4 regions of the Amycolatopsis sp. w19 genome follow, and region 4 is predicted to be linked to each of the others. Evidence: riboswitches for the same ligand, from Rfam matches in the RefSeq annotation. Region 4 holds a riboswitch; each other region holds the start of a gene.

Region 1 (7,044 bases), on a different contig from region 4:
AGGTCGAGGATCGCTTCTTCTGCTGCGCGCACTGCGCCAGGGAGAGCTCGGTCGCCGGAGGAGACAAGGCACGCGACGCCGTCGCGACGTCCTGATCGTCAGACCGCGAACCGAAGAACCGCGCCTGACGGGACGATGTCCGCGCCTTCGGCCAGCACGGCCACCGGAAGCGCCTCGTCCGCGCGACCCCGTCCGCCGCCCTAGGCGTGACTCGCGTGCTCGGAAACCGGACTCGCGTGATTGGAGACGGATCTCCGAGTTCGGTGTTCAAGCACGCGAGATCCGTCCTTGAGCACGCGTGATCCGGTCAGGAGATCGGCCGGTCCGCCAGCTGTTCGAGCCTGGCCATCTCGACGTCGAGGGCGGTCTGGGCCCGGCTCAGCGCCTCGGAGCTGTACGCGCCGCTCGACCGGGCGTGCTGGAGACGTTCGGACTGTTCGGTCAGGACCCGCAGGCGCAACCGCAGGTACTGCTCGATCTGTTCCGGGGCCGGGCGGTCGCCCGGTGACGCGGGCGGGACGCGTACGTCCGAGCGCACCCGGTCCACGACCCGGTCACCGAAGGGCCCGTTGCCGGGATCCTCCAGGCCGGGATCGTCCAAAAGGGACGTCGCCGCGTCGGCCAGTTCGGTCGTGAGCCGGACGTACTCGCGCCGCAACCGGCCCGGGTCCTCCGGCGGCACGCGCGCCGCGCGGATGACCGCGGGCAACGTCATTCCCTGGACCAGCAGCGTCGTGGTCGCCACCACGTAGGCGATCAGGACCAGCAGGGCGCGGTCCGGCGTGTCCTGCGGAAGGGTCTGCGCCGCCGCGAGGGTGATCGCGCCGCGCATCCCCGCCCAGCCGAGCACCACCCCACCGCGCCAGCCCAAGGTCTCGGTGAGCCGGAACTCGACGTCGGCGGCGGCCCGGTCGAGCCGTTTCCGGAAATGCGCCACCCGCCTCGGTGACGCCTTGTCCAGCCGTTCGGTGACGGCGGGATTCGACTCGTCGCCCCGCAGCACCGCCTGCGTCGTTTCCAGCCGGGGCTTGAACCGAGCGGCCTTCCGCTGCTCGCGGTACAGGCCGCCGACCAAGGGCCCGACGAAGACGATGCGCGCGACGATGACGAGCGCCGACGCGGCCAGCCCGATGCCGAGCGCGCGCCACACGCTCGAACCGTCGTCGTGCACCTCGTCGATGAGGGTTTTGACGCTGAGTCCCATGAGCAGGAACATCGCGCTTTCCAGCAGGAAGGCCGCGGTGCGCCAGTTGACGGCCTCGGCGAGCCGATCCGTCGCGCGCAGATGCCGCGGGGCGAGGTGACCGGTCACGAGGCCGGCGACGACGACCGCGAGCACGCCAGAGGCTCCGGCCTCTTCGGCGGGCAGGAACGCGATGAAGGGGACCACGAAGGAGATCGCGGTGTTGAGCACGGCGTTGCCCAGCAACGCGCGCACCCGGACGTTGACGATCCCGACGAGCAATCCGATCCCGACCGCCACGACGACCGCGAAGACGAACTCTCCCACGATGCCCCAGACGGACACCGACCCGGCGACCGCGGCGACGGCCGACCGCAGCAGGACGAGCGCGGAGGCGTCGTTGACCAGTCCTTCGCCTTCGAGCACGGTCAGCAGCCGGGGCGGGAGGCCGAGCCGCCGTCCCACGGAGGTCGCGGCGACGGCGTCGGTGGGGCTGATGACCGCGCCGAGCGCGAACGCGGCGGGCCAGCCGATGTCCGGGATCAGCTCGTGGAACAGCCAGCCCGCGCCCAGGGTCGTCCCCACCACGAGCAGCACCGCGAGACCGGTGATCGGCCGGATGTTCCGCCGGAAATCGACCACCGGCATGTTCACCGCCGCCGAATACAGCAGCGGCGGGAGTACTCCGGCGAGGATCAGCTCCGGTTCGACCTCGGGATGCGGGACGCCGGGCAGGAAGCTCAGGCCGATACCGGCCACCACGAGGCTCAGCGGAGCGGCCACGTTGAGCCGTTCGGAGAACGCGGCCACCAGGACGATGCTGACGACACCGAGGACGACGACGAGGGTCAGGTTCACCGGGTTCACGTGTCCTCTCGCCGGTCAGTGGCTTGCCGTGTCCATTGGACACGAGGTCAGCGGACCCGCAAGTCGGAGCCGGTCAGTGCGGTGTGTCGCGAAAGCCACCTCGCCTGCGGTGCGCGAAGCCGCCCAGGTACCGAGGCCGCCGAACGCGTCGTGAGTGGCAAAGAGCGTTTCGGTGGCGACCGACAGGGTGAAGGGGACCTTCCCCTCATCGCACGAGCGGAAAGTCCCCTTCACCCCGGCCTGCGGTCCTCATGGGTGGCAGAGTCCGAGCAGGTGTTGCGAAAGCCACTTTCGCAACGTTGAAGGTTGCGAAAGCCACTTTCACAACATCCGGAGCCCTTCAGCGCAGCGCCGCCAGGACGTAGTCGTCGCCGGACTGCCACACCGGGGCCACCTCCGCGAAGCCCGCCGCCCGGAGCAGCCTGGTGTGCTCCTGCGGGCTGAGCCGGTTGCCGTAGCCGGTCGAGATGCCGCGCAACTCTTCGGCCGTGAAGCGCTCCCTCAGCGCGGGATCCGCGGCCACCGCCGCCCACCAGGTCTTCCAGTCCTCGTTGGCGTGGACCCCGGCACGGGCCGCGCGGCGCTCCTTGACGACTTCGGCGAGCTCGCGGATGGCCGGTTGCTCGTCGTAGAGGTGGTCGCCGTTCACGAGCGCTCCGCCCGCCCTCAGCGCGACGGCGAGGTCACGGTAGACCTCGGCGAGCCGCTCGGGGCGCAGCCAGTGCAACGCGGTCGTCGAGACCGCCGCGTCGACCGGCCGCCACTTCAGCCGGCCGCTCTCGGCGAGATCGGCCCGGACGTACTCGATGTCGCTCCGCTCCGGCCGGGTCGCGCGGGCGAGGGCGAGCAGGAACGGGTCGTCGTCGAGGCCGACGATCCGTGCGTGCGGTAACCGCCGGGCGAGCCTGGTGGTCAGCGAGCCGGGGCCGCAGCCTAGGTCCAGCACCAGCGGCTCGGCGACGTCGCGGCAGACGTGTTCGACGACGTCGATCACCACGGTGAAACGTTCTTCACGGTCGGCGACATAGCGTTCCTGCTGCACGTCCCACCGGCGGACCCAGTCCGCCGCGAGCTTCTCGTCCACCGGCCTCCCCTTCGTGATCTTGATCCTGTGTAGCACACGCCGGTCATGGGTTACCGTGTGCGCCACAACGTAAGAAGGTGCCCGTCGGGGGAAGCCGGTGTGAATCCGGCGCTGACCCGCAACCGTGATCGGCCGCCGAGCCGTGAGCCGGACTGCCCGCCGGACACCGCCAACCCCAACTGTCGTGGAGTGCGGAGCGGGGTCCCGTTCACGTGCGGTCGCGCGCCCGGGACAGTGCTCGACGTCCCGGAGGTCCCTATGACGCGTCATCCGCTCACCCGTCGGAGACTGCTCGCGCTGGCCGCGCTCACGCCGTTGGCCGCCTGCGGGACCGCGCCGGCGGACACGGGCCGGTTGCGAGTGGCGTTCGCCGCGGGCGGGTCGAAGGAAACCCTCGACCCGTCCCAGGTTTCGCTCTTCGTCGACCAGGCGCGGGCCAAGGCGCTCTTCGACACGCTGGTCGCCTACAACGCCGACACCTCCTTGCGACCGCGGCTGGCCGAGTCCTGGGAAAGCGACGTCGCCGGCACGCGCTGGCGGATCCGGCTGCGGCAGGCGGCCTTCCACGACGGTCGTCCGGTCACCGCGGACGACGTGCTCTACAGCTTCCGGCGGATCGCCGACCCCGCGCTGGCTTCCTCGTCGCGGCAATACTTCGCGAAGGTGGACTTCGCCCGCAGCAAAGCGGTGTCCCCCACCGAAATCGAGCTGACGCTGACCGCGCCCGACTTCGAATTCCCGTCGGGCTGGGGCGCTCCCGGCGCGGAGATCGTGCCCGCCGGGACGACGGACTTCACCGCGCCGGTCGGCTCGGGGCCGTTCCGTTTCGTCTCGTTCACCCCCGGCGACGCGGCGGTGTTCCGCAAGAACGAGTCGCATTGGGACGGCGCGCCGAGTATCGACGAGCTGGAATTCGTGCCGGTCAACGAAGAAACCGCGCGCGTCAACGCGTTGCTGTCCGGGCAGGTCGACTACGCCCACGACCTCGCGGCCGGAACCGCGGCGCGGCTGGCGGGCGACGGACGCGTGTCACTGCTCGAAGCCAAGGGAACGACGATGCAGGGCATGATGCTGCGCCTGACGCAACCCCCGTTCTCCGACCCGAGGCTGGTGCACGCCGTACTGTCCGGAGTGGACAGAGAGGCGTTGAACCGCGTCGCGCTGGCCGGACGCGGGGAGATCGGCAACGACCTGTTCGGCAAGGGACTTCGCGGGTATGCCGCGGACATCCCCCAACGCCGCCGCGATGTGGACCTGGCCCGGTCGCTCGTCCGCGAGGCGGGCGCGGAAGGGCTGGCCTTCGCTGTCGAGACCAGCGACGTCGACCCGGGTTTCGCCACCGCGGCCACGCTGATTTCCCAGCAGCTCAAGGAGATCGGGCTCGCCGCCACCCTGAACACCCGCGCGTCGAGCACCTATTTCAGCGAGGTCAAGACCAAGGGCGTCGCCGCGCTCACCCGCACGGCCACCCTGCCCGTCCCGACGTTCCTCAACCAGCGCTTCCGCACGCGCGGCTCGAACAACGTGAACGGCTTCGGCTCGCCGGAGTTCGACGCGCTGCTGGATCGCGCCACGGCCACCGCGGACGAACGCGCCAGGCTGGCGCTGTTCGGCGACGCGCAACGGATCGTCCACGAAACCGGCGGTCTGCTCGCCTGGGGGTTCAGCACCTGGACGATCGCCGTGTCGAAACGGGTTTCCGGGGTGGTGACCGCGCCGCCGAACACCTTCGATTGGGCTCGGTTCGACCGCGCCCGGCTGTCCTGACGTGCGGGGTCACGTCGTACGACGGCTGGGTTTCGCCATGGTGCAGGCGATGTTCGTGCTGGTCGCGACGTTCGCCGTGACCGCGTTGCTGCCGGGCGACGCGGCCTCGGTCGTGCTCGGCGAACAGGCCACCGACGAGCAGGTGGCGACCGTCCGCCATCAGCTCGGGCTCGACCAGCCGCTGCTCGACCGGTTCGGGAACTGGCTTTCGGGGCTGGTCACCGGCGATCTCGGCCGGTCGCTCGTGACCGGCGCCCCGGTGGCCGACGAGATCGTCCGCCGTTTCGCCGCCACCGCGGCGCTCGCCGGGGTGACGCTGCTCGTGCTCGTTCCGCTCGCGCTGGTCGTCGGGGTGGTCTGCGGGCTGCGCGAAGGATCGCGGATCGACCGCGTGCTCACCGCGGTCACGCTGTTCCTGCATTCGATCCCCGAGTTCGTCCTCGGGCTGCTGCTGGTCGCGGGTTTCGCCGTGCACACCGGACTCCTTCCGGCCACCGCGGCCGGAACGGATCCGGCCGCGCGGCCCGAAGTGCTGGTGCTGCCGGTGATCGTGCTGGTCGCCCGGCAGCTGTGCGACGTCGCCCGGCAGCTGCGGATCGGGATCGCCGAGCAGACCCGGGGTCCGGTGGCCGAGCATCTGCGCCTGCTCGGGCTGCCCGAACGCACCGTGGTGCTGCGCCATCTCCTGCCCGCGGCCGCGGCTCCCGCCGTGCAGCAGCTCGCCCGCGCCGTCGAAGGACTGCTGACCGGCACGGTGATCGTCGAATCCCTGTTCGCGATCACCGGGCTCGGCACGGGTTTCGTCGAAGCCGTGCAGAACCGGGACATCCCGCAGGTGCAGGGTTACGTGCTGGTGTTCGCCGGCGTGGTCGTGCTCGGGAACCTCGCCGCCGATCTGGTCGCCCACCGGCTGACCCCGCGCCGGGAGCTGGTCACGTGGTGAGCCGGGCACTCGGGTGGTCGCTGCTCGCGATACCGCTCCTGCTCGCGGTGGCCGGGCCGGTGCTCGCGGGCCCCGTGGTGTCGGTCGGCGCGCCCTGGCAGGCGCCGGACGCCGCGCATCCGCTGGGCACCGACGTTCTCGGCCGCGACGCGCTCACGGTGATCCTCGCGGGCGGGCTTCCCGTGATCGGGATGACGGTCGCCGCGCTCCTGCTCGCCTATCTGGCCGCGCTGCCGCTCGGTCTCTTCGCCGCGGGGCACGGACGGCGGGCCGACGAAACCGTGATGCGCTCCCTCGACCTCGTGCTGGCCTTCCCGTCGCTGCTGGTGCTCATGGTGCTCGCCGCGACCGGGCACCGCGGGCCCGGTGTGCTCATCCCGGCCGTGGCCGTCCTCCAGGTACCGGCGATCACCCGCGTGGTGCGGGCGGCCGCACTGGCGCCCGGCTGCCGTACTGCCGTGGAAGCCCTGACCCTGCAAGGAAAACCTTGGTGGCGCATCCAGCTCGGCTACGTCGCCCGGCACGTCACCGGCCCGGTCGCGACCGACGCCGGCACCAGGCTCGGCGTGGTGCTCTACCTGCTGGCGTCGGCGAACTTCCTCGGCTTGGGCCTGCCCGCCGACTCCCCGGACTGGGCCGTGGTCATCGAACGCAACAGCGAGGCCCTCTACACCGCACCCGCGGTGGTCCTCGTGCCCGCCGCACTGCTGATGGCGCTGTGCGTCGGCACGAACCTCGTCACCGATCGGCTGCTCGCCGCCCGGCGGGTGATCGCGTGACCGTCCTGGAGATCACCGGCCTGTCCGCCCGCGCCGGGGAAACCGTTCTGCTCGACGACGTCTCACTGACCCTCGAACCGGGCCGCGTCCTCGTCGTGCTCGGCGCGTCCGGCGCGGGGAAGACCACCCTGGGCCTCGCCGCGACCGGACGGGCACGCCCGGGGATCACGCTGTCCGGTTCGGTCCGGACGGCCGGGGCCGTCGGCCATCTGCCGCAGCAACCGTCGGCGGTGCTGGACCCGGTCCGCCGCTGCGGACCGGTGCTGGCCGAACTCGCCGGGCTTCACCACCGTGGCCGCGCCGCACGGTTGGCGGCGGCCCGCACCGCCCTGGCGGAGGCGGGACTGGAGCCGGAGCTGTGGCGCCGGTTCCCGCATCAGCTGTCCGGCGGGCAGCAGCAACGCATGGCGCTGGCCACCAC
Region 2 (7,044 bases), on a different contig from region 4:
CGGACGTCGCCATCAGCGTCAAGGCGGCCGACGGCTCGCTCCGCCCGCTCGACTGGGCCCGCGTCTCGCACGTCGTCGGAGAGGCCGTCGCCGGTCTCGAGGACGTCTCAGCGGAGCCGGTGCTGGCCGAGGCCAAGCGCAACCTCTACGACGGCATCAGCGCCGACGAGCTCGCCCTCGCGCAGATCATGGCCGCGCGCGTGCTCGTCGAGCAGGAGCCGAACTACTCCTACGTCAGCGCCCGGCTGCTCGCGGACAAGCTCCGCGGCGAGGCGCTCAGCTACCTCGCGGGCGTGCCGCAGCAGGCCAGCCAGGACGAGATGGCCACCCGGTACCCGCAGTACTTCCGGGACTACCTCAAGCGCGCCATCGAGCTGGAGCTGGTCAACGCCGAGCTGCAGACCTTCGATCTGGACAAGATCACCGCGGCCATCCACGCCGAACGCGACCTCGACTTCGGCTTCCTCGGCCTGCAGACCCTGTACGACCGGTACTTCCAGCACCACGACGGGGTCCGCTTCGAGCTGCCGCAGGCGTTCTTCATGCGCGTCGCGATGGGCCTGGCGATCCGCGAGGACGACCGTGAGGCTCGTGCCATCGAGTTCTACGAGCTGCTCTCGACGTTCCACTTCATGGCGTCCACCCCGACGCTGTTCAACTCGGGCACCACGCGTCCGCAGCTGTCGTCCTGCTTCCTGACCACGGTCGACGACGACCTGGACTCGATCTTCCAGGCGTACAAGAACAACGCGCTGCTGGCGAAGTACTCGGGCGGTCTCGGCAACGACTGGACCCCGGTCCGCGGCCTCGGCGCGCACATCAAGGGCACCAACGGCCAGTCGCAGGGTGTCGTGCCGTTCCTCAAGATCGCCAACGACACCGCGGTCGCGGTGAACCAGGGCGGCAAGCGCAAGGGCGCGGCCTGCGCGTACCTCGAGACCTGGCACGTGGACATCGAGGAATTCCTCGACCTGCGCAAGAACACCGGTGACGACCGTCGTCGTACGCACGACATGAACACCGCGAACTGGGTGCCGGACGAGTTCCTGCGCCGCGTCGAGGCCGACGCGCAGTGGACGCTGTTCTCGCCGAACGAGACCCCGGACCTGCACGACCTCTACGGCAACGCGTTCGCCGAGCGCTACCGCGAGTACGAGGCCGCCGCCGAACGCGGTGAGCTGAAGGTGTTCCGCAAGGTCCGCGCGGTCGACCTGTGGCGCCGCATGCTGACCATGCTGTTCGAGACCGGCCACCCGTGGATCACCTTCAAGGACCCGTGCAACCTGCGTTCGCCGCAGCAGCACGTGGGTGTCGTGCACTCGTCCAACCTGTGCACCGAGATCACCCTGAACACCACCACCGACGAGGTCGCGGTCTGCAACCTCGGCTCGGTGAACCTGCTCAAGCACGTCACCCCCGAGGGCCTGGACACCCAGCGCCTCGAGAAGACCGTGCGCACCGCGGTCCGCATGCTCGACAACGTGATCGACATCAACTTCTACACGATCCCGGAGGCGCGCCGCTCCAACCTGCGTCACCGCCCGATCGGCCTCGGCCTGATGGGCTTCCAGGACGCGCTGTTCGAGATCGGTGTCCCGCTGTCCTCGGACGAGGCCGTGCAGTTCGCGGACACGAGCATGGAGCACATCAGCTACTACGCGATCTCGGCCTCGACCGACCTCGCGGAGGAGCGCGGCCAGTACCAGACGTTCGAGGGTTCCTTGTGGAGCAAGGGAATCCTGCCGATCGACTCGATGCAGCTGCTCATCGACGCCCGCCAGGGCGACGCGCTCGACGTCGACACTTCGTCCACTTTGGACTGGGCGCCGCTGCGTGAGCGGGTCAAGACCGTCGGCATGCGCAACTCCAACGTGATGGCGATCGCGCCGACCGCGACGATCTCCAACATCTGCGGCGTCGGGCAGTCGATCGAGCCGCTGTTCCAGAACCTGTTCGTCAAGTCGAACATGTCCGGCGACTTCACCGTGGTGAACCCGCACCTGGTCCGCTCGCTCAAGGAGCGCGGGCTGTGGGACGAGGTCATGGTTTCGGACCTGAAGTACTTCGACGGCAGCCTCGGCCAGATCGACCGCGTGCCGGACGACCTGAAGGCGCTGTACGCGACCGCGTTCGAGATCGAGTCCAAGTGGCTGGTGGACGCGGGTTCGCGGCGCCAGAAGTGGATCGACCAGGCCCAGTCGCTGAACCTGTACATCGCGGCGCCCAGCGGCCGCAAGCTCGACGAGCTGTACCGCTACGCCTGGCACAAGGGCCTCAAGACCACGTACTACCTGCGGGCCCGGTCCGCGACGCACGTGGAGAAGAGCACCCTGCGCGGCACCGACGGCAAGCTGAACGCGGTCTCGGCCACCCCGGCCCCCGCCGCACCCGCTTCGCCGAAGCCCGCCGCCGCCCCGGCTCCCGCCGCCTCGCCCGCGCCGTCGGCTTCCGCCGCGGTTCCGGCCGTGCCGGTGACCGCTCCTGCCCCGGCCGCCAAGCCGGAGCCGAAGGAGATGCCGAAGGTCTCGGACGTCGACTTCGTCGCCACCGAAGGCGCCGCCTGCCGGATCGACGACCCCGACTGCGAAGCCTGCCAGTAAGACATCGTCGTGAGTGGCGATTCGGGTTCTGACCCGAATCGCCACTCACGACCCCCGACTCGTGAAGTGAGCTTTCATGACCACCTTTGACGCCTCCGCCGACGCCACGGGCCTCGGTGAGATCGAAGTCGGCGCCGCCCGCATCAACGTCGACGACAAGCGGATGATCAACGCCCGCGCCGACGTCAACCAGCTGCTGCCGATGAAGTACACCTGGGCGTGGGAGAAGTACCTCGCCGGCTGCAACAACCACTGGATGCCGACCGAGGTCGCCATGCAGGCCGACATCGCGCTGTGGAAGTCGCCCGACGGCCTCACCGAGGACGAGCGCACCATGCTCAAGCGCAACCTCGGCTTCTTCGCCACCGCGGAATCCCTGGTGGCCAACAACATCGTGCTCGCGGTGTACCGGCAGATCACCAACCCCGAATGCCGCCAGTACCTGCTGCGCCAGGCGTTCGAGGAGGCCGTGCACACGCACACCTTCCAGTACATCTGCGAAAGCCTCGGCCTGGTCGAGGGCGAGCTGTTCAACATGTACCGCGAGGTCCCGTCCATTTCGGACAAGGACGCGTGGGCGCTGAAGTACACGCAGAACCTGGAGAACCCGGACTTCGAGACCGGCACCCCGGAAGCCGACCAGAACTTCCTGCGTGACCTCGTCGCGTTCTACGTGATCTTCGAGGGCATGTGGTTCTACACCGGTTTCGCGCAGATCCTCTCGCTCGGCCGCCGGAACAAGATGATCGGCATCGCCGAGCAGTACCAGTACATCCTGCGCGACGAGTCGATCCACCTGAACTTCGGCATCGACTGCATCAACCAGATCAAGATCGAGAACCCGCACCTGTGGACCGAGGAGTTCCAGGCGGAGATCCGGACGATGCTGACCGAAGCGTGCGAACTCGAGGTCGCCTACGCCCGCGACACCATGCCGCGCGGCATGCTCGGGCTCTCGGCCGAGCTGATCGAGCAGTACATGCACTTCATCACCGACCGCCGGGCGCAGCAGATCGGCCTCGCGCCGATCTTCGGCGAGACCGAGAACCCGTTCCCGTGGATGTCGGAGGCGATGGACCTCAAGAAGGAGAAGAACTTCTTCGAGACCCGCGTCATCGAGTACCAGTCCGGTGGCGCCCTCGACTGGGACTGATCACCGACACGTAGTACATGAAGGCCCCCTTCCTTGCGCCTAGGTACAGGAAGGGGGCCTTCATGTACTTCTCCTTCGCGGTACGCTCCGGAGTGCTACTGGTTCGCCCGGCCTCCCAGGCCGGTCGAGGTAACAGGGAACCCGGTGCGAATCCGGGACTGCCCCGCAGCGGTATGTGGGAACGAAAGCCGTCACCGTGCGAGACACGGTAAAGCACTGGGACATGGCGCCCCGGGAAGCGACGGCCGGTAGGAGCGAGCGAGTCGCCCACGAGTCCGAAGACCTGCCCGTGGTACGCGCGCCGACGGCGTGCGTGAGTCCGGGCCTCGTGGGATGGGCACGACCGAACGGCGGTCACTCCTGCGCGCCCCGGGCTCCGACGACAAGCTCGCGAGGAGAGAGCTGTGACCGAAATCGGCACGACAGTGCTGGGCTACCCCCGGATCGGACCGGACCGGGAACTCAAGCGTTCACTCGAACGCTACTGGGCGGGCAGGATCGGCGAGGCCGAACTGCTCGGCACCGGCCGCGCACTGCGCACCCGCGCCTGGCGGGAACTCAAGGACGCGGGACTGGATTCCGTCCCCTCCAACACGTTCTCCCATTACGACCAGGTGCTCGACACCACCGAGCTGTTCGGAGCGCTGCCGGAGCGCTTCACCACGCTCGGCCTCTCGCCGCTCGACACCTACTTCGCCGCCGCGCGCGGGGTGCAGGACGCGCCGGCGATGGAGATGACGAAGTGGTTCGACACGAACTACCACTACATCGTCCCCGAACTCGGCCCGGACACGACGTTCTCGCTCACCGGCACCAAACCGCTGGACGAGTACCGCGAAGCCCGCGCGATCGGCGTCGAGACCCGGCCGGTGCTGGTGGGCCCGGTGACGTTCCTGCTGCTCGCGAAACCGGCCGAGACGGCTCCGGAAGGCTTCCGCCCGCTGGAGCTGCTCGACAACCTTCTCGACGCCTACGTCGAACTACTGCGCCGTCTGCACGACGAAGGCGTCGAGTGGGTCCAGTTCGACGAGCCCGCCTTCGCCGCGGATCGCAGCGAACGGGAACTCAACGCGCTCATCCGCGCCTACCACCGGCTCGCGAAGGAGACCGCGCGGCCGAAGATCCTGGTCGCCGGATACTTCGGCGGGCTCGGACGCGGACTCGGCGTGCTCGCCCGTTCCCCGATCGACGCCATCGCCGTCGATCTCGTGTCCGATGAGTCCTTTGTGGACGCCGTCGCCGCCGAGCCCGCCTTACGGGACAAGGAGGTCTTGGCCGGTGTCGTGGACGGGCGCAACGTCTGGCGCACGGATCCGACCCGCGCGCTCAGCCGGGCGGCGACGGTGCTGGGCACCGCGAAGTCGGTCAGCGTGTCGACGTCCTGTTCGCTGCTGCACGTGCCCTACGACGTCGAACGAGAGGACGGGCTTCACCCGCGGCTGAAGGGCTGGCTCGCTTTCGCCAGGCAGAAGGTCGACGAGGTCGTCCTGCTCGGGCGTGCGTTGAAGGAAGAGGGCGTCGACCTCTCCGCCGCCCGCGCCGCGGCCACGGATCGCGCGACGGCGGCCGACCTGGCCGACAGCGGGGTCCGCGCCCGGCTGGAGGCGCTGCGGCCGGAGGACACCGTCCGCTCCCCCTATGCCCGGCGGGCGGCGGCTCAGCAGGCCGCGTTGAAGCTGCCGCCGTTGCCGAGCACGACGATCGGCTCGTTCCCGCAGACCACCGACGTCCGCAAGGCGCGGGCCGCGCACAAGGCGGGTTCGCTGGACGACGCGGGCTACGAAGCCGCGATGAAGGCGGAGATCGAGCGTGTCGTCCGGCTGCAGGAGGACCTCGGCCTCGACGTGCTGGTGCACGGTGAGCCCGAGCGCAACGACATGGTGCAGTACTTCGCCGAGCGGCTGGCCGGGTTCGCGGCCACCGACTTCGGCTGGGTGCAGTCCTACGGTTCGCGCTGCGTCCGGCCGCCGATCTTGTACGGCGACGTCTCGCGTCCGGAGCCGATGACCGTCGAGTGGGCTCGCTACGCGCAGGGTCTGACCGGCAAACCCGTCAAGGGCATGCTGACCGGACCGGTGACGATCCTGGCGTGGTCGTTCGTCCGCGACGATCAGCCGCTGGGCGAGACCGCCCGTCAGGTGGCGCTGGCCATCCGCGACGAGGTGCACGACCTGCAGGAGGCGGGCATCCGCGTCATCCAGGTGGACGAGCCGGCGTTGCGGGAGCTGCTCCCGCTGCGCGCGGCGGCGCACGAGGCGTACTTCGCGTGGGCGGTTTCTTCGTTCCGGCTGGCGACTTCCGGGATCGACGACGCCACGCAGATCCACACACATATGTGCTATTCGGAATTCGGTGAGGTGGTCAAGGCGATCGACGCGCTCGACGCCGACGTCACCAGCATCGAGGCCGCGCGGTCGAAGATGGAGGTCGTCACCGATCTCGGCGCGGCGGGCTTCGGCCGCGGCGTCGGGCCGGGTGTCTACGACATCCACTCGCCGCGTGTCCCCGGCGTGGACGAGGTCAGCGGCCTGCTGCGGACCGCCGTCGGCGCCGTGCCCGCCGAGCGGATCTGGGTCAACCCGGACTGCGGCCTGAAGACCCGCGGCTACGCGGAGGTCGAACCGGCCCTGCGGAACCTGGTCGCGGCCGCCCACACGGTCCGCTCCGAACTGGCCTGACCGGTCCGTGAAGGCCTCCTTCCCTACCCTCAAGGTAGTGAAGGAGGCCTTCACGGAACTTCCATCGAGGTATTGTCAAGGCGTCAATAAGGGTGCGATGGTGGAGCGGTAACCGGTCTCAGCGGGGAGATGGTCACCATGGCGAACGCCGTCGAAAAGGTCACCGGGGCGCTGCGCGAGCGGGTTCCGCCGCTCACTTCGATCCCCCTGCCGCGTTCGGTCGACCAGCGCTGGCTCGGCGCGACCTGGCCGGTCCGCGAACTCGCGCCCGCCCCGCCGGGTCTCAAACCCGTCCTCGGCGACGAGGGCCCGCCGGTCATCGGGCACGCGCTGGACTTCATGCGTTTCGGCATCGAGTTCGGCCTCAAACGCTACGAGACCTACGGACCGGTGTCGTGGATGGGCGCGTTCGGGCGCCGCATCGTCGCGCTCACCGGCCCGGAGGCCACCCAGATCGCGTTGGTGAACAAGGACAAGGCCTTCTCCCAGGAAGGCTGGAAGTTCTTCATCGAGCAGTTCTTCGACCGCGGCCTGATGCTGCTCGACTTCGGCGAGCACCATCTGCACCGCCGGATCATGCAGGCGGCCTTCACCCGGCAGCGGCTCACCGGTT
Region 3 (7,044 bases), on a different contig from region 4:
TGGTGTTGGTGTCGATCGTGAACACGACGAAGCCTTGCGACGCCAGCCGCGGGCCGATCCACGCGATACTCGACTGTGTCGCGGTGAATCCCGGCGAGATGGCGACCGCGCCGAACGTGCCCTGCGCGGTGCTGGTGGGGTAGTAGATGGTTCCGCCGCCGAAGCCGGTGACGGCCAGGCTCGACACGGAGGTCTGCGACACCGCGAAGGAGCCGCGTGAGGCTTCGATGCTGCTTTCGGTCGGGTCCGGTCCTCGTTCGTAGGGGTTCTCGGCGGCGTAGGCCGTGGGGGCGACAGTGAGTGCCGCGACGGTGGCCAGTCCACAAAGGATCCGGGTCGTACTACGCATGGTGCCGTCTCCGTTCGCCGTTGAACACAGTCCGTGGTGATGGACTCTGACAAACGGACGGAGGCGCCTGCATCGGTGAAATCGCCGGTCTTGGTCCGCGGTCGCCCCCGCCGGGCCGGGCGCCCGTACGATCGGCGATCGTGAATCCCTCAGCCGAGGACATAGTCCGCGCGGCGGCCCGGTGGATCGATCGCGGCGTCCGCGTCGACACCTCCGCCTTCGCCCAGGATCTGGGCATCTCGCGCAGCACCCTGTTCCGTCGCGTCGGAAACCGGGAAGACCTGCTCGGTGATGCCCTCTACTACCTGTCCGAGCGCACCCTGACGGCCGCCGCGCGCACCTGGGAGCGCGAAGAGGGCGACGTGGTGCGTAACGCGGCCGGCGAACTGCGCTGTCTCGCGATCATGCGGGAGTACCGGTCGGTGCTGGCGGCGAGCGCGGGGTTCCGCCGCTTCCTCGACGACGAGCCGGTGCTGGCGATCAGGCTGCTCACCGACCCGGACGGCCGTGTCCAGCCGAGGGTGATCGCCGCGCACGTCGAGCTCCTGCGCCGCGACGTCGACGCGGGCGGCTTCGAGCCCAGCGTCGGTCTGGACAGCCTCTGTTACGCCATCGTGCGGCTGGGGGAGGCGTTCCTGTATTCGGACGTCCTCGCCTCCCGGACCCCCGATCTCGACGCGGCGTCGACGCTGCTCGGAGCGCTGGTGGAGGGACGGGTGCCGAGCAAGACCTTGTGAAACACTTGCGCCTGGTGTTTCATCGAGAGGGATCTCGAGGAGGCGCGGATGCCTGTGTACCCGTTGCGGGGCAGGGACGACCTCTTCGGCGGGCTGCGCTCGGCCGCCGGGCGTGCCGTGCTGATCCGCGGCATGGAGGGGCTGGGCAAGTCGGCCCTGCTCGCCGAGCTGCGCGCCACCCTCGGCGTCCGGCTCGTCGGGGTGCGGGGCCTGCGGGCGGAAAGCACGCTGCCGTACGGCGCCCTGCAGCGGATGTTCGGCGCGTCGGTCTCCAGCGGCGCGGAAGCGCGAGACCGGCTCGGCGCCGTCTCGGCTCCGACGATCTGCTGGGTCGACGACGCGCACTGGATCGACCAGGAGTCCTTGGCGGCGCTGGGTTTCGCCGCCCGGCGCCTGGCGGGCGCGCCGGTCGGGATGGTGCTCGCGTCGCGATCCGGGTCGGACGAGTTCGACTCCGTCGAGCTGCCACCGTTGAGCGAATCCGCCGCCGATCAGGTGCTGCGCGACCGTGGCGTGCCCGCCGGGGTACGCCCGCAGCTGGTCGAACTGGGTGACGGGAACCCAGCCGATCTGGTCGCGCTGGCGGCGTCGCTGACGTCCGCGCAGGCGGCCGGGCGGGAGCCGGTTTCGCCGATCCTGCGGGAGCGTCTGCCTCGGTACACGGCCGAGCTCGACGCGATGCCGCTCGACGAGCGTCTGCGTTTTCTCGGCACCTGTATGGACTTTTCCGCGCGGAAGGCGACTTGGTACGCGGCGGCGTCACCGGCCGACCGGCGGGCGGCGCACGCACGGCTGGCCTCGGTCGAGGAGGGGCCGGACGCGCTCTGGCATCGCGCGATGGCGACCGCCACGCCGTCCGAACCACTCGCGGACGCGCTCGCCGCGGCACCCGTTGTGGATCACGCTGCGGCGGCGCGGCATCTCGAACGCGCCGCCGCGCTGACCGCCGATCCGGGCGTGCGGGCGGCCCGGCTGCTGGCGGCGGCGGACGCGGCCTGGCAGGCGGGCAGACCGGGGTGGGCGCGGCTGCTGCTGTCCAGAGCCGACGCCGAACCGGGCGCGGTCGCGTTGCTGCACGGGGAGATCGAGCTGCGCGACGGCGATCCCGCCGTCGCCACCCACGAACTCGGCACGGCGGCGCGGCTGCTGCCCGATCCGGCCGCCGCGCTGCTGCTGGCGGGCGAGGCGCGGAGACTCGGCGGCGACCTGGGTGGCTACCGGGCTTTGGCACGGACGGTCCCGGCCGGAGAAGGGCTGGCGTTCGCGCATTTCCGGGGTTTGACGTCGGTCTACGCCGGACGGCACGACGACGCCGTCGTCCCGCTGGAGGAAGCCGTCGCCAAGGGGATGGCCGACACCGACGTCGCCGGAGCCGTCTGGGCCGCCGAAGCGGCCTTCGCCCGCGGGCACGCCGAACAGGCGCACGAGTACGCGGCGGCCGCGGTGAGCCGCGCGCGGCTCGGCAAACGCCACGCGGAACTGCCATGGGCGCTGGTCTATCTCGCGCTTTCGGCCATCGCGCTCGACCGGATCCCGTGTGCGCGGGCGGCGTCCCGCGACGGCCTGCGCGCGCCCCACAACCTGCGGATGGAACACCTGACGCTGCTGGGGTTGGCCGCCGCGCTCCTCGGCGACCGCGCGCCGGAGCTGGACGAGGCGGCCGAGGGCATCGCCGAACGCGGTCTCGGCAGGCCCGCCGCCGTCGCCGCGTGGGCGCACGCCTGCCTGGACCTGGCCGAGGACCGGCCCGACGACGCGCTGAGCAGGCTCGAAGATCTCGCTTCGGGCGTCTCCGGCGACCAGCCGGTGATCCGCGTGCTGGCCACACCGCAACTCGTCGAGGCGGCCGTCAACGCCGGACGACCCGAACGCGCCCGTGCCGCGCTGGAGGTGTTCGACCGCTGGACGCTGGCCGGGGCGGAACCCTGCTGGCTCGCGTTGAGCCACCGTTGTCACGCGCTGATGGCGTCGGATCCCGGTGTGGCGGAACGACATTTCCAGGCGGCCATCGAGGCGCACCGGCGGGCGGGCGGCGCGGTGGAACTCGCCAGGACCAGGTTCGCGTACGCCACCCTGCTGCGGCGGCATCGCCGGACCCGTGACGCCCGCGACCAGTTCCGCGATGCCTTGCGCGGCTTCGAAAACGTCGGCGCGACCCGCTTCGCCGAACGGGCCAGGGCCGGGCTGCGCGCGGCGGGCGAGACCGTCGACGCTCCGCACCGATCGCTCGCCGGCCTCACGCCGCAACAGGACGCCATCACCCGGCTGGTGGCGGCGGGGGAGACGAACAAGGAGATCGCGCGGCGGCTGGTGATCAGCCACCGGACGGTGGACCACCACCTGCGGAACATCTTCACCGCACTGGGGGTGCGGTCCCGCGTGGAACTCGCGCGCCGCGTCGCCGCCGGCGAGTGACGCTGCCCGTGACTCACGTGATCGAAGCCGGAACTCGCGTGATCGGAGGCCCCACTCACGTGATTGGAGGCGGAACTCCCGAATGCGGCCTCCAGCCACGCGAGTCACGTCCCTGATCACGCGAGTCACGCCTTCGCTCACGCCGTGACCTGTGTGCCCAGGCCGTGAAGGCCTCCTTGAGGGACCCAGAGTCCCTCAAGGAGGCCTTCACGGAATCCGGACAAGTAGGTATCCAGGACGGTTCACGGGCAGGCGAGGACCGGGGCTTGCGGGCGGCCACCGCCGTGCAGGTCGCTCAGCGGAACCCTGGCCAGGCCGAGGATCGCCTGCGCGGTCGCGCGCGGGGCGGTCGTCGGGTTCGGACCGGTGGCGTCGTAGGCGATCGCGCCGCGGTCGGCCTCGGCGCCGGCGCAGCCGGTCTGCAGTGACCGCAGGAATTCCCGCGCCTTGACCGCGGCGGCGGGACGATGACCGGCCAGCGCTTCCGCGGCGAGGCCGGTGCTGTTGGCGTTGGGCGCGTTCGCGGCGACGCCGAAGCCGCCGTTCGCGTGCTGCTTCGTGACCAGCCACGACGTGCCCTCGCGGGCGTTCACGGGGTCACCGACGGCGCGCAAGGCCTGCACGACCGTCGCGGTCGCGTCGACGTCGCTCGTGCACGTCGCTTCGCCGAAGTTCTGCGGGAAACCGCCGTCCGCGCACTGGGTGCCCGCGAGGAACGTCACGGCCGACGCCGGGGCACCGCCCGGGGTGCGGTCCAGCGCCAGGAGGGCGAGCGACTGCGAGAGGGCGTTGGAGTAGTCGCCGTACTCGGATCGGTCGGAGAACCGGCCGGACGGCGTGAGCAGCGAGAGCAGGCCCGCCTTCAAGTCGACGCCGCCGAACGACGCCAGGTCCTTGCCCCGGATCTGCGCGGCGAGCATCAGTTTGGCGTGCGCGCCCGCATAGGCCTCGGTGCCGCCCCCGACGTAGCCGGTGGTGACCTCCGGCTTCGCGAGCCAGGCGATCGCCTTGCCCGCGTTCGTGTCCGACACGCCGGCCGCGGCGAACGCGAAGATCGCGTCGATCGTCAGGCCCTGATCGGGGAACTTCTGGCCGCCGAAGTCGGCCTCGAACCGTTCGCCGTCGGTCATCTGCCTGGCGAGCCAGCCGGCGGCGGCGTCCGCCTTGTCGTGGGTGGCCGCGGCCGCCGCCGGAGCGGCGACCAGCCCGATGCCGCACAGCAGGGCGACAGCGAAAACCAAACGTCTCATGAGAACCCTTTCCCGCATTTCCACGACAGGAGTCGGTGACACCGTGCGATGTGGGTGACCGGGCTCGCCTGGAAGGCACACCGTTGCGGGACAGCGCCGGACTCTCACCGGACTTCCCCCACGACCGCGCCTGAAGACTCTCACCCCGGTCGGGTGCGGGATACCGCCGGGTGCCCATGTGATCCTCACGACCGACTGGCCGGTGGTACCTACCGGAGGTGAACAGGTGTTAACCTCGGCTGGCTCGACAACAGAACACCGCCGCCCGTGACGGGGAAGCCGGTCGAAATCCGGCGCTGTCGCGCAACCGTGGGCCCTTCGCAGGGCGAGCCGGGATACCGAACGGGCGGACGTACGAACCACTGTCGCGATAAACAGGGGTGACTGCGGCGTCCCGCGCTGTCCTCCGCCATGCCGCAAGGAGGAGTCATGCGCCGCGGGTACCTGGCCGCGTCGGCGTTCGCCGTCATCGTCACCATGATCGCCGCACCGCTCAGCGGGACGGCGACGGCGGCGAACGATCCCGGTGCGGCGAAGGTGAATTCCCGCTGGCTCGCGACGAAGCTGAAGCCGGACGGCACATTCGACAACCCCAGCGGCGGCTCACTGCCCGACCACGGCCTGATGCTCGACGCGCTCTTCGCGATGTACGCCGCGGGCGAAGGCGCGCGGGCCGAGCCGATCGTGAAGTTCCTCGACGACCAGGGTCACGCCACCGACTACTTCACCTGGGACGGGCTCGCCCCCGGCGCGGGATACGACAAGATCATCGTCGGCGGCGCCGTGGCGAAGACGATGGTCGCCGCCCAGGTGTCCGGCCGGAATCCGCGGGCCTTCGACGGCTACGACCTGGTCGCAGAGACCCATGCGGCCATCATGCGCAAGGGCCCCGACAAGGGCCGGGTCAGCGACTACTCCAAGGATCCCGCCCTCGCCGACGCGGTGAGCAACAACGCGAACATGTTCGGCCAGGCGCTCGGCGTGATCGGGCTCGCCGTGGCGGGAGAGAACGACCGGATCGCCATCGACAGGCTGCTGACCCAGCAGTGTTCCGAGGGCTACTTCCGCGTCCTCTTCTCCTACATCCCGACGAAGGAGACCGGCGACCACGTCACTCCGGACGGCCGCAAGGTCTCGACCTGCGACGAGGGTAAACCGCTCGGCCTTTCCCCGACCGACGGTGACGCCACCGGGCTCGCCCTCTCGGCGATGCTGGCCGCGAAGAAGGCGGGCGCGGCCGGTCTCGACGCCCCGATCGCCAAGACCGTCTCCTGGCTCAAGGCGAACCAGACGCCCGGCGGCGGCTGGGGTGGCGGCGTCGGCACCGAGGCGCCGAACACCAACAGCACCGGCCTGATCGTCCAAGCGCTCGTCGACGCAGGCGGCGCGAACGCGGCGGTGGACAAGGGCGTGCGGTTCCTCAAATCCGCGCAGGCGAACGCCGCGGCCGACTCCGGGAACAAGCTCGCGGGCGAACTCGGCGCGATCGCCTACGACCCGGCTTCCTACGAGGCGGCGCGTTCCTCCGGCATCAGCGGCCTCGACACCTGGATCCGCGCGAGTGCCCAGGCTTCGCTCGGGTTGTCGCAGGTCGGTTTCTACCCGCTTGCGAAGGGCGAAGTCCTGCCGCCGACCACCGGCGTCCCGGAAACCCCGGCTCCTGTGACGCAGCCGCACAAGCCCGCTCCTGAGCCCAAGAAATCCATCACGCCCAAGGCGTCCACCGGCGCCCGGGTGTCGACGGTCGCGGCGATCGCCGCTCCGGTCACCGCGACCCCGGCCGTCCGCCTCGGGGCCTACCTGACGAACCGGCTCGTCGGCGGCGACCACGTCGAGGTCACCGAGGACGGCAAGACCTACGTCGACTACGACGCCACCGCCGACGTGGTGCTGGCCTTGCGGGCGTTGGACCAGCAGCCGGACGCGGTCGCCCGCGCTTCGCAGTTCCTGCTGAAGCCCGAAGCCGTGCAGGCCTACGCGCACGGAGCGCCGTACGAACAGGGTCAGGCGTCGTACGCCGAACCGCTCGCGAAACTCGTGCTCGTCGCCGAATTCGCGAAGTCGGACGTCGCCGGTCCGTTGCGTGCCGATCTGGTGAAACTGCGCGGTACCGACGGGGAATTCACCGACACCGGATCGTTCGCCGACGCCGATCGGACGGTCGAGCGGCACGCTTGGGCGGTCCTCGCCACCGCCGCCGATCCCGGCCCCGCGGTCGAACTGCTCCTCTCCCGCCAATGCGCGGACGGGACCTTCCCGAAGCACCTCGACACCGCGGAATGCGGTTCCGGCG
Region 4 (7,044 bases):
GGCGCGAGTCCGGGTCCTCGGTGGCGGCACGACGGGAAAAGGCGATGCAGCGAATTGGCTAGCTCATGAGCGAGGTCGTTTACAACCGGATCGCGATGTTGCGGGCGGAACGGGGCATTTCCCGCCGCGAACTCGCCGATGCGCTCGGCGTGCATTACCAGACCATCGGCTACCTCGAACGCGGCGAGTACAGCCCGAGCCTCTACCTCGCCCTGCGGATCGCGGAGTTCTTCGAGGTGGCGGTGGAGATCATCTTCTCCACCGCTCCTTTCCCGCGGATCGGGGACTCCTCGTCGGAGCGGTCGGCGTGAGCCTGCTGGAGCGGGCGCACGCGCACGCGGTCCGGCTGGGGCACGACCGTATCGGGGGCGAGGAGCTTCTGCTCGCCGTTCTCGACGACGGAGTCGGGTACGCGCTCCCCGACGCTTGGGGAATCTCTCGCGATGTCCTCGTGTGGCAACTGGAGAAAGCGGCTTCGTCGCCTGCCGCCGGCACCGTCGACGGCTATCCGGTCACAGCCGAAGTCCTTGGCGTGCCCCGATCCTCCGGTCTGGTGGAACTCGTCGTCGGCCTGTTGGCGGCCGGGGGCGGCGCGGCTCGCGTCCTGGATGAACACGGCGTGACCGAGGAGCGGGTGCGGGAGGCCTATGCCCGTATTTGGGCTCCCTTTCGCGACGAGAACGCCGTCTGGGGAGGTTCTGGACCCGGCGATCCGGTGCGCGGCCCCGCCGACCCGCCTGTCGAGATCGAGTCGCTGACTTCCCAGATCGCCGAATATCGGCGACGCAAGGAAGCGGCCGTCGACGCGCAGGAGTACACCCAGGCAGCCCTCATCCGCGACAAGGAGAAAGAGGTCCTGCGGCGGCGGTCCGAGCTCATCCGGGAATGGGCCGCGACGGTCGACCCGGTGGATCTCGCCGAAGCGGTCGTTTCGTTGCGAGAGCAGGTCGCCACCCTTCGCCGCACTTAGGGGTCCTAACAGGTCGGCGACGGTCCCCGGCATGATCGTCCGCACAGGCTTGGTGACCTGCCGCACGGGCCGCCGGAGTGAACAACGAACCCCGCCGAGGTCACAGCAGGCGGTCGACCAGCCCGTCGATGTACTCCGGGGTGAGCGGGCCCATGCCGAACAAGACGCGGATGTACATCGGGGCCAGGATGTGGTCCAGCACGCCGAACGCGTCGGGCGGGTCTTCGCCACGATCGCGGGCACGATCGAGCATGGCCTGCAGTTGCCGGGTTCGTTCGGTGCGGATTCCTTCACGAGCTCGCAGACCCTGCTGCCCCGTACCGGACAGGGCGACGGCCAGGTGCAGCAACGCCGGACCGTCGGGTCCGGTGATCTCGCGAGCCACGGCGGCCGCGTAAGTGCGCAGGTCACCCTCCAGGCTTCCGGTGTCGGGCATCGGTGACTGCGCGTTGAGACGGGTCAACACCACGTCGGCGAGCAGGTCGTCCAAGCTGCCCCAGCGGCGGTAGATGCTGCTGTCGGCGACGCCCGCGCGGGCCGCCACGTCGCCGACGGTGAAGTGGCCGTAGCCGCGCTCGCCGATCAGGTCGGTGACGGCCTGGTGCACCTGTGCGCCGACGCGGGCACTGCGCCCGCCAGGCCGCGCGGCTCGCTGTCGCTCGTTCACATCCCCACCTTAACGCAGTCAGCTATTGCGTTTACGAGACACTCGCTCTACAGTCCCTAACGCAGTCACTGACTGCTTTAGTATCTGGGAGGAATCTGGATGGTTGTGTCCCCTGCGGCGGTGGACCGTCGATCGAACCGGGCCGTGCTGCTCGCGGTGACCTGTCTGGGTCAGTTCATGGTCCTGCTCGACAACACGATCGTCGGAGCGGCGCTGCCCGATATGCAGCATCGGCTGAACACTCAGCTGACCGGCTTGCAATGGATCGTCGACGCGTATGTGCTGCTTGTCGCCATGTTGCTGCTGTCCGGCGGCATCTTCGCCGACCGCTTCGGTCGCAAGCGGGTGTTTCTGTCCGGCGTGGTCGTGTTCACGGTCGCGTCGGTGCTGTGCAGCCTCGCCCCTTCGGTCGGCTGGCTGGTCGCGGGCCGGGTGCTGCAGGGCATCGGGGCCGCGGCGCTGAGCCCTGCCTCGCTGGCCCTCCTCGCCGCCGCCTATCCCGTGCCGCGAGAACGAGTCAAGGCGATCGGGCTGTGGGCCGGATTCAGCGGGATCGGCCTGGCCGCGGGCCCCGTGGCCGGCGGCGTGCTGACGGAGGTCTTCGGCTGGCCCGCGATCTTCCTGGTCAATCTCCCCATCGGCGTTGTCCTGCTGCTGGTCGGCCTGCGCACCCTCGAAGAGGCCCGCAATCCCGGCGCCCCCGCGATCGACGTCCCGGGCACGCTGCTGTCCGTTCTGGGGGTGGGCGCGCTGACCTACGGCCTGATCGAGGGTGGTGCCCGCGGCTGGACGTCGCCGGTCATCCTGGGCAGCTTCGCCGCCGCGGTGGTCCTCCTGGCCGCCTTCATCGCCGTCGAAGCGCGTCGTGCCGCACCGATGCTGCCGTTGCGGCTGTTTCGGGAGCGGCTGTTCACCGTGTCCAACACCGCCATGGTCGTGGTCGGGTTCGCGCTCATGGGCTCGTCGTTCTTCTTCTCCCAGTTCTTCGTGTACGTCCAGGGCAGCTCGATCCTGCGCGCCGGCCTGCAGACCCTGCCGGCGACCGTCGCCATGGTGATCGTCAGCCCGTACGCGGGACGGCTCGCCGCCCGGTACGGCTTCCGGATAGTGGTCACCGTCGGTCTGGCCCTGGCGGGCCTGGGGCTGCTCGCACTCGGCGTGGTGCACGCCGGCACCGGCTACGGGAACGTGTGGTGGCGGCTGGGTGTCGTCGGCATCGGCTTCGCCCTCACCATGTCCCCGCTGACGGGGGCCGCCATCCAAGCGGTCAGCCCGCAAGAAGGCGGCCTCGCCTCGGGTATCAGCAGCACCACGCGGCAGATCGGCGCGGTGCTCGGCGTGGCGTTACTCGGAGCCATCGTCCGCACCCGGCAATCCGGCGGAGCCTCCTTCGAGGCAGGCCTCAACAGCGCGTTCGTCGCGGCCGGCGTCATCACCTTGGCCACCGCCGTGTTCACCGGCCTGTGGCTGCACGTCCGGCCCGGCCACACATCACCTTGACTCCCGCCGGACCGCACCGGAGAGTGAACTCAAGACCCACGCGACGGCGGAGGAGGAACCCGGTGAGAGTCCGGGGCGGTCCCGCCACTGTCATCCTCCCGGCCAGGGAGGGAAGCCAGGAACTCCGGCCGTCGCGACCACACGACCCGGGGCGCGGACACCCCGAGTGAGGACTGCCGTGATCCTGCTTCTGTCCACTTCGGACACCGACCTGCTCAGCGCCCGCTCCAGCGAGGCCGAATACCGGCTGGCCAACCCGGCCCGCCTCGACCTCGCGGAGCTGCCCGCCCTGCTCGACGGCGCCAAGATCGTCGTCGTCCGGATCCTCGGCTCCGAACGCAGCTGGCAGGAAGGCCTCGACACGGTCCGCGCGAGCGGCGCGCACGTGGTGGTCCTCGGCGGCGAGCAGACGCCGGACGCGCAGCTCATGAAGCTGTCCACCGTCCCGGCCGGCACCGCGGCGGAGGCGCACGCGTATCTCGCGCAGGGCGGCCCGGCCAACCTCACCCAGCTGCACCGGTTCCTGAGCGACACCCTCCTGCTCACCGGTGACGGCTTCGAGCCGCCCGCCGTGCAGCCGCTGTGGGGCGTCCTGGAGCGCGAGCCGAAGAGCACCGAGGGTCCGGTCGTCGCGATCCTCTACTACCGGGCGCATCACCTGTCCGGGAACACCGAGTTCGTCCACGCCCTCTCCGACGCCGTCGAGGACGCCGGGGGCCGCGCGCTCCCGATCCACTGCGCCTCCCTGCGCACCCGAGAGCCGGAGATGATGGCCGAGCTGGCCAAGGCCGACGCGCTCCTGGTCACCGTGCTGGCCGCCGGCGGCACCCGGCCGTCCGAGGTCGGCGCCGGTGGCGACGACGAGGCGTGGGACGTCGCCGAGATGGCCGCGCTCGACATCCCGATCCTGCAGGCGCTGTGCCTCACCAGCGATCGCGACACCTGGTCCGCCAACGACGACGGCCTCTCGCCGCTCGACGCGGGCAACCAGATGGCCGTCCCCGAGTTCGACGGCCGCCTCATCACCGTCCCGTTCTCGTTCAAGGAGATCGACGACGACGGGCTCCCCAAGTACGTGCCGGACGCCGAGCGCGCTTCGCGGGTCGCCAAGATCGCGCTCGCGCACGCCCGCCTGCGCCACACTCCCCCGCCGGAACGCCGGATCGCGCTGATGCTGTCCGCGTACCCGACGAAGCATTCCCGTGTCGGCAACGCCGTCGGCCTCGACACTCCCGCGTCCGCGATCGAGCTGTTGCGCCGCATGCGCGACCAGGGTTACGACCTCGGCGAGGATCCGTTCCCCGGCGTCGAGCCCACCGGCACCGACCAGCCCGACGGCGACGCCCTGATCCACGCGCTCATCGCCGCGGGCGGCCAGGATCCGGAGTGGCTCACCGAGGAACAGCTGTCCGGCAACCCGATCCGCGTGCCCGCGGACAAGTACCGCGAGTGGTTCGCCGCGCTGCCCGCGGAACTGCGCGAGGGCATGGAGGAGCACTGGGGCCCGGCGCCCGGCGAACTCTATGTGGACAACGGGGACATCGTGCTGGCGTCGCTGCAGTCCGGCAACGTCATCCTGATGATCCAGCCGCCGCGCGGTTTCGGCGAGAACCCGGTGGCGATCTACCACAACCCGGACCTCCCGCCGAGCCACCATTACCTGGCCGCGTACCGCTGGCTGGAGGAGGAATTCGGCGCGCACGCGGTCGTCCACCTCGGCAAACACGGTTCGCTGGAATGGCTTCCCGGCAAGACCGCCGGTCTCTCGGACTCGTGCGCGCCGGACGCGGTCCTGGGCAATCTGCCGCTGATCTACCCGTTCCTGATCAACGACCCCGGCGAGGGCGCGCAGGCGAAACGGCGCGCGCACGCCACGATCGTCGACCACCTGATCCCGCCGATGGCCCGCGCCGAGAGCTACGGCGACATGGCCCGCCTGGAACAGCTCCTCGACGAGCACGCCAACATCGCCGCGATGGACCCGGCGAAACTGCCCGCCGTCCGCGCGCAGATCTGGACGCTGATCCAGGCCGCGAAACTGGACCACGACCTCGGTGTCGAGGAACGCCCGCACGACGCGGAGTTCGACGACTTCCTGCTGCACATCGACGGCTGGCTGTGCGAGGTCAAGGACGCCCAGATCCGCGACGGCCTGCACATCCTCGGCGCCGCGCCGGTGGGCGAGGCGCGGATCAACCTCGTGCTCGCCATGCTGCGCGCCCAGCAGATGTGGGGCGGCAAACAGGGCGCCGTCCCCGGCCTGCGGTCCGCGTTGGGGCTCAAGGAGAACAGCGACGCCCCACTGTCCGTAGTGGACGCCATCGAGCAGACGGCCCGCTCGCTCGTCGAGGCGATGGAGGCCAGGGACTGGTCCCCCGCCGCCGTCGCCGAGGTCGTCGCCGAGGTGCCGGAACACCAGGAGGTCGCCCGCGTCCTGACCTTCGCCGCCACCGAGATCGTGCCGCGTCTGGCGGGCACCGGCGCCGAGATCGACGCCGTGCTCCACGCGCTCGACGGCGGCTACATCCCCGCGGGGCCCAGTGGTTCTCCCCTGCGCGGCCTGATCAACGTGCTGCCGACGGGCCGCAACTTCTACACCGTCGACCCGAAGGCCATCCCGAGCCGTCTCGCGTGGGAGACCGGACAGGCTCTCGCGGACTCGCTTCTCCGTCGCTACAAGGAGGACACAGGCGACTGGCCGCGTTCGGTCGGTCTCTCGGTCTGGGGCACGTCGGCGATGCGCACGTCGGGTGACGACGCGGCGGAAGTCCTTGCCCTGCTGGGTGTCCAGCCGGTTTGGGACGAGGCTTCGCGGCGCGTCACCGGGATCGAGGCGATCCCGCTCGCCGAACTCGGCCGGCCGCGGATCGACGTCACCGTGCGGATCAGTGGCTTCTTCCGTGACGCCTTCCCGCATGTGATCACCCTGCTGGACGACGCCGTGCGCCTGGTGGCGAACCTCGACGAGCCGGACGAGCAGAACTTCGTGCGGGCCCACACCCGCGCGGATCTGGCCGCGCACGGCGACGAACGCCGGGCCACCACGAGGATCTTCGGCTCCAAGCCGGGCGCGTACGGCGCGGGTCTGCTGCCGCTGATGGATTCCGGGAACTGGCGCGACGACAAGGATCTCGCCGAGGTCTACGCGGTCTGGGGCGGATTCGCCTACGGCCGCGACCTCGACGGCAGGCCGGCGCGCGAGGACATGGAGAACTCGTACAAGCGGATCGTGGTCGCGGCCAAGAACACCGACACCCGCGAGCACGACATCGCCGACTCCGACGACTACTTCCAGTACCACGGCGGGATGATCGCGACGGTCCGCGCGCTGACCGGGACCGCGCCCGCGTCCTACGTCGGCGACAGCACCACCCCGGACGCCGTCCGCACCCGCACGCTCGGCGAGGAGACCGCGCGTGTCTTCCGGGCCCGCGTGGTCAACCCGCGCTGGCTGGCGGCGATGCGCAAGCACGGCTACAAGGGCGCTTTCGAGCTGGCGGCGACGGTCGACTACCTGTTCGGTTTCGACGCCACAGCGGGTGTCGTCGGTGACTGGATGTACGAGAAGCTCACCGAGTCCTACGTGCTCGACGAGGTCAACCAGGAGTTCCTGCGCCAGGCCAACCCGTGGGCGCTGCGCGGCATCATCGAGCGGTTGAACGAGGCGGCCGATCGGGGACTGTGGGCGGAGCCGGACGCCGATCTTTTGGCTCAGCTGCGCGAGGTCTACCTATCGCTGGAGGGGGATCTCGAATCCTGACCTGCCTGTTGGCGGAGCGGAGCAGTGGCCGCGAAAGGTGACCATATGCGTGAACCCGCCACGGCCGAAGGCCCCGCTATCGCGGTGGCAGGGCGCCCTATCCGCATCCGTGACAGGGGAGGGTAGGCCGCGTCCTGCCGACGTCGA

Evidence for each region. A riboswitch is a leader RNA that binds a small molecule or an ion and turns the genes downstream of it on or off. The one in region 4 is predicted to bind cobalamin.
Region 1: it holds a riboswitch for cobalamin, as region 4 does, so the genes downstream of both, ACSMFO_RS33230 (ABC transporter substrate-binding protein) here and cobN (cobaltochelatase subunit CobN) in region 4, are expected to answer to the same signal.
Region 2: it holds a riboswitch for cobalamin, as region 4 does, so the genes downstream of both, metE (5-methyltetrahydropteroyltriglutamate--homocysteine S-methyltransferase) here and cobN (cobaltochelatase subunit CobN) in region 4, are expected to answer to the same signal.
Region 3: it holds a riboswitch for cobalamin, as region 4 does, so the genes downstream of both, ACSMFO_RS20815 (peptidase) here and cobN (cobaltochelatase subunit CobN) in region 4, are expected to answer to the same signal.

What each region holds. Positions count from the first base shown of each region.
Region 1 covers NZ_JBPQFM010000023.1:26,184-33,227, reverse strand. Annotated here, with positions in the region: gene ACSMFO_RS33245 (Prokaryotic metallothionein) at 1-95, shown strand, start outside; gene ACSMFO_RS33240 (cation:proton antiporter) at 308-2,041, opposite strand; gene ACSMFO_RS33235 (class I SAM-dependent methyltransferase) at 2,391-3,134, opposite strand; cobalamin riboswitch at 3,158-3,312, shown strand; gene ACSMFO_RS33230 (ABC transporter substrate-binding protein) at 3,393-4,901, shown strand; gene ACSMFO_RS33225 (ABC transporter permease) at 4,903-5,844, shown strand; gene ACSMFO_RS33220 (ABC transporter permease) at 5,838-6,623, shown strand; gene ACSMFO_RS33215 (ABC transporter ATP-binding protein) at 6,620-7,044, shown strand, end outside.
Region 2 covers NZ_JBPQFM010000002.1:497,125-504,168, forward strand. Annotated here, with positions in the region: gene ACSMFO_RS06795 (ribonucleoside-diphosphate reductase subunit alpha) at 1-2,600, shown strand, start outside; gene ACSMFO_RS06800 (ribonucleotide-diphosphate reductase subunit beta) at 2,677-3,753, shown strand; cobalamin riboswitch at 3,836-4,058, shown strand; gene metE (5-methyltetrahydropteroyltriglutamate--homocysteine S-methyltransferase) at 4,158-6,431, shown strand; gene ACSMFO_RS06810 (cytochrome P450) at 6,570-7,044, shown strand, end outside.
Region 3 covers NZ_JBPQFM010000010.1:59,784-66,827, forward strand. Annotated here, with positions in the region: gene bdeA (bis(hydroxyethyl) terephthalate hydrolase) at 1-349, opposite strand, end outside; gene ACSMFO_RS20805 (QsdR family transcriptional regulator) at 490-1,086, shown strand; gene ACSMFO_RS20810 (LuxR C-terminal-related transcriptional regulator) at 1,135-3,501, shown strand; gene ACSMFO_RS20815 (peptidase) at 3,744-4,751, opposite strand; cobalamin riboswitch at 4,784-4,932, opposite strand; cobalamin riboswitch at 5,000-5,113, shown strand; gene ACSMFO_RS20820 (hypothetical protein) at 5,181-7,044, shown strand, end outside.
Region 4 covers NZ_JBPQFM010000017.1:166,708-173,751, forward strand. Annotated here, with positions in the region: gene ACSMFO_RS28975 (ABC transporter permease) at 1-62, shown strand, start outside; gene ACSMFO_RS28980 (helix-turn-helix transcriptional regulator) at 66-311, shown strand; gene ACSMFO_RS28985 (Clp protease N-terminal domain-containing protein) at 308-970, shown strand; gene ACSMFO_RS28990 (TetR/AcrR family transcriptional regulator) at 1,071-1,637, opposite strand; gene ACSMFO_RS28995 (MFS transporter) at 1,758-3,137, shown strand; cobalamin riboswitch at 3,128-3,280, shown strand; gene cobN (cobaltochelatase subunit CobN) at 3,316-6,897, shown strand.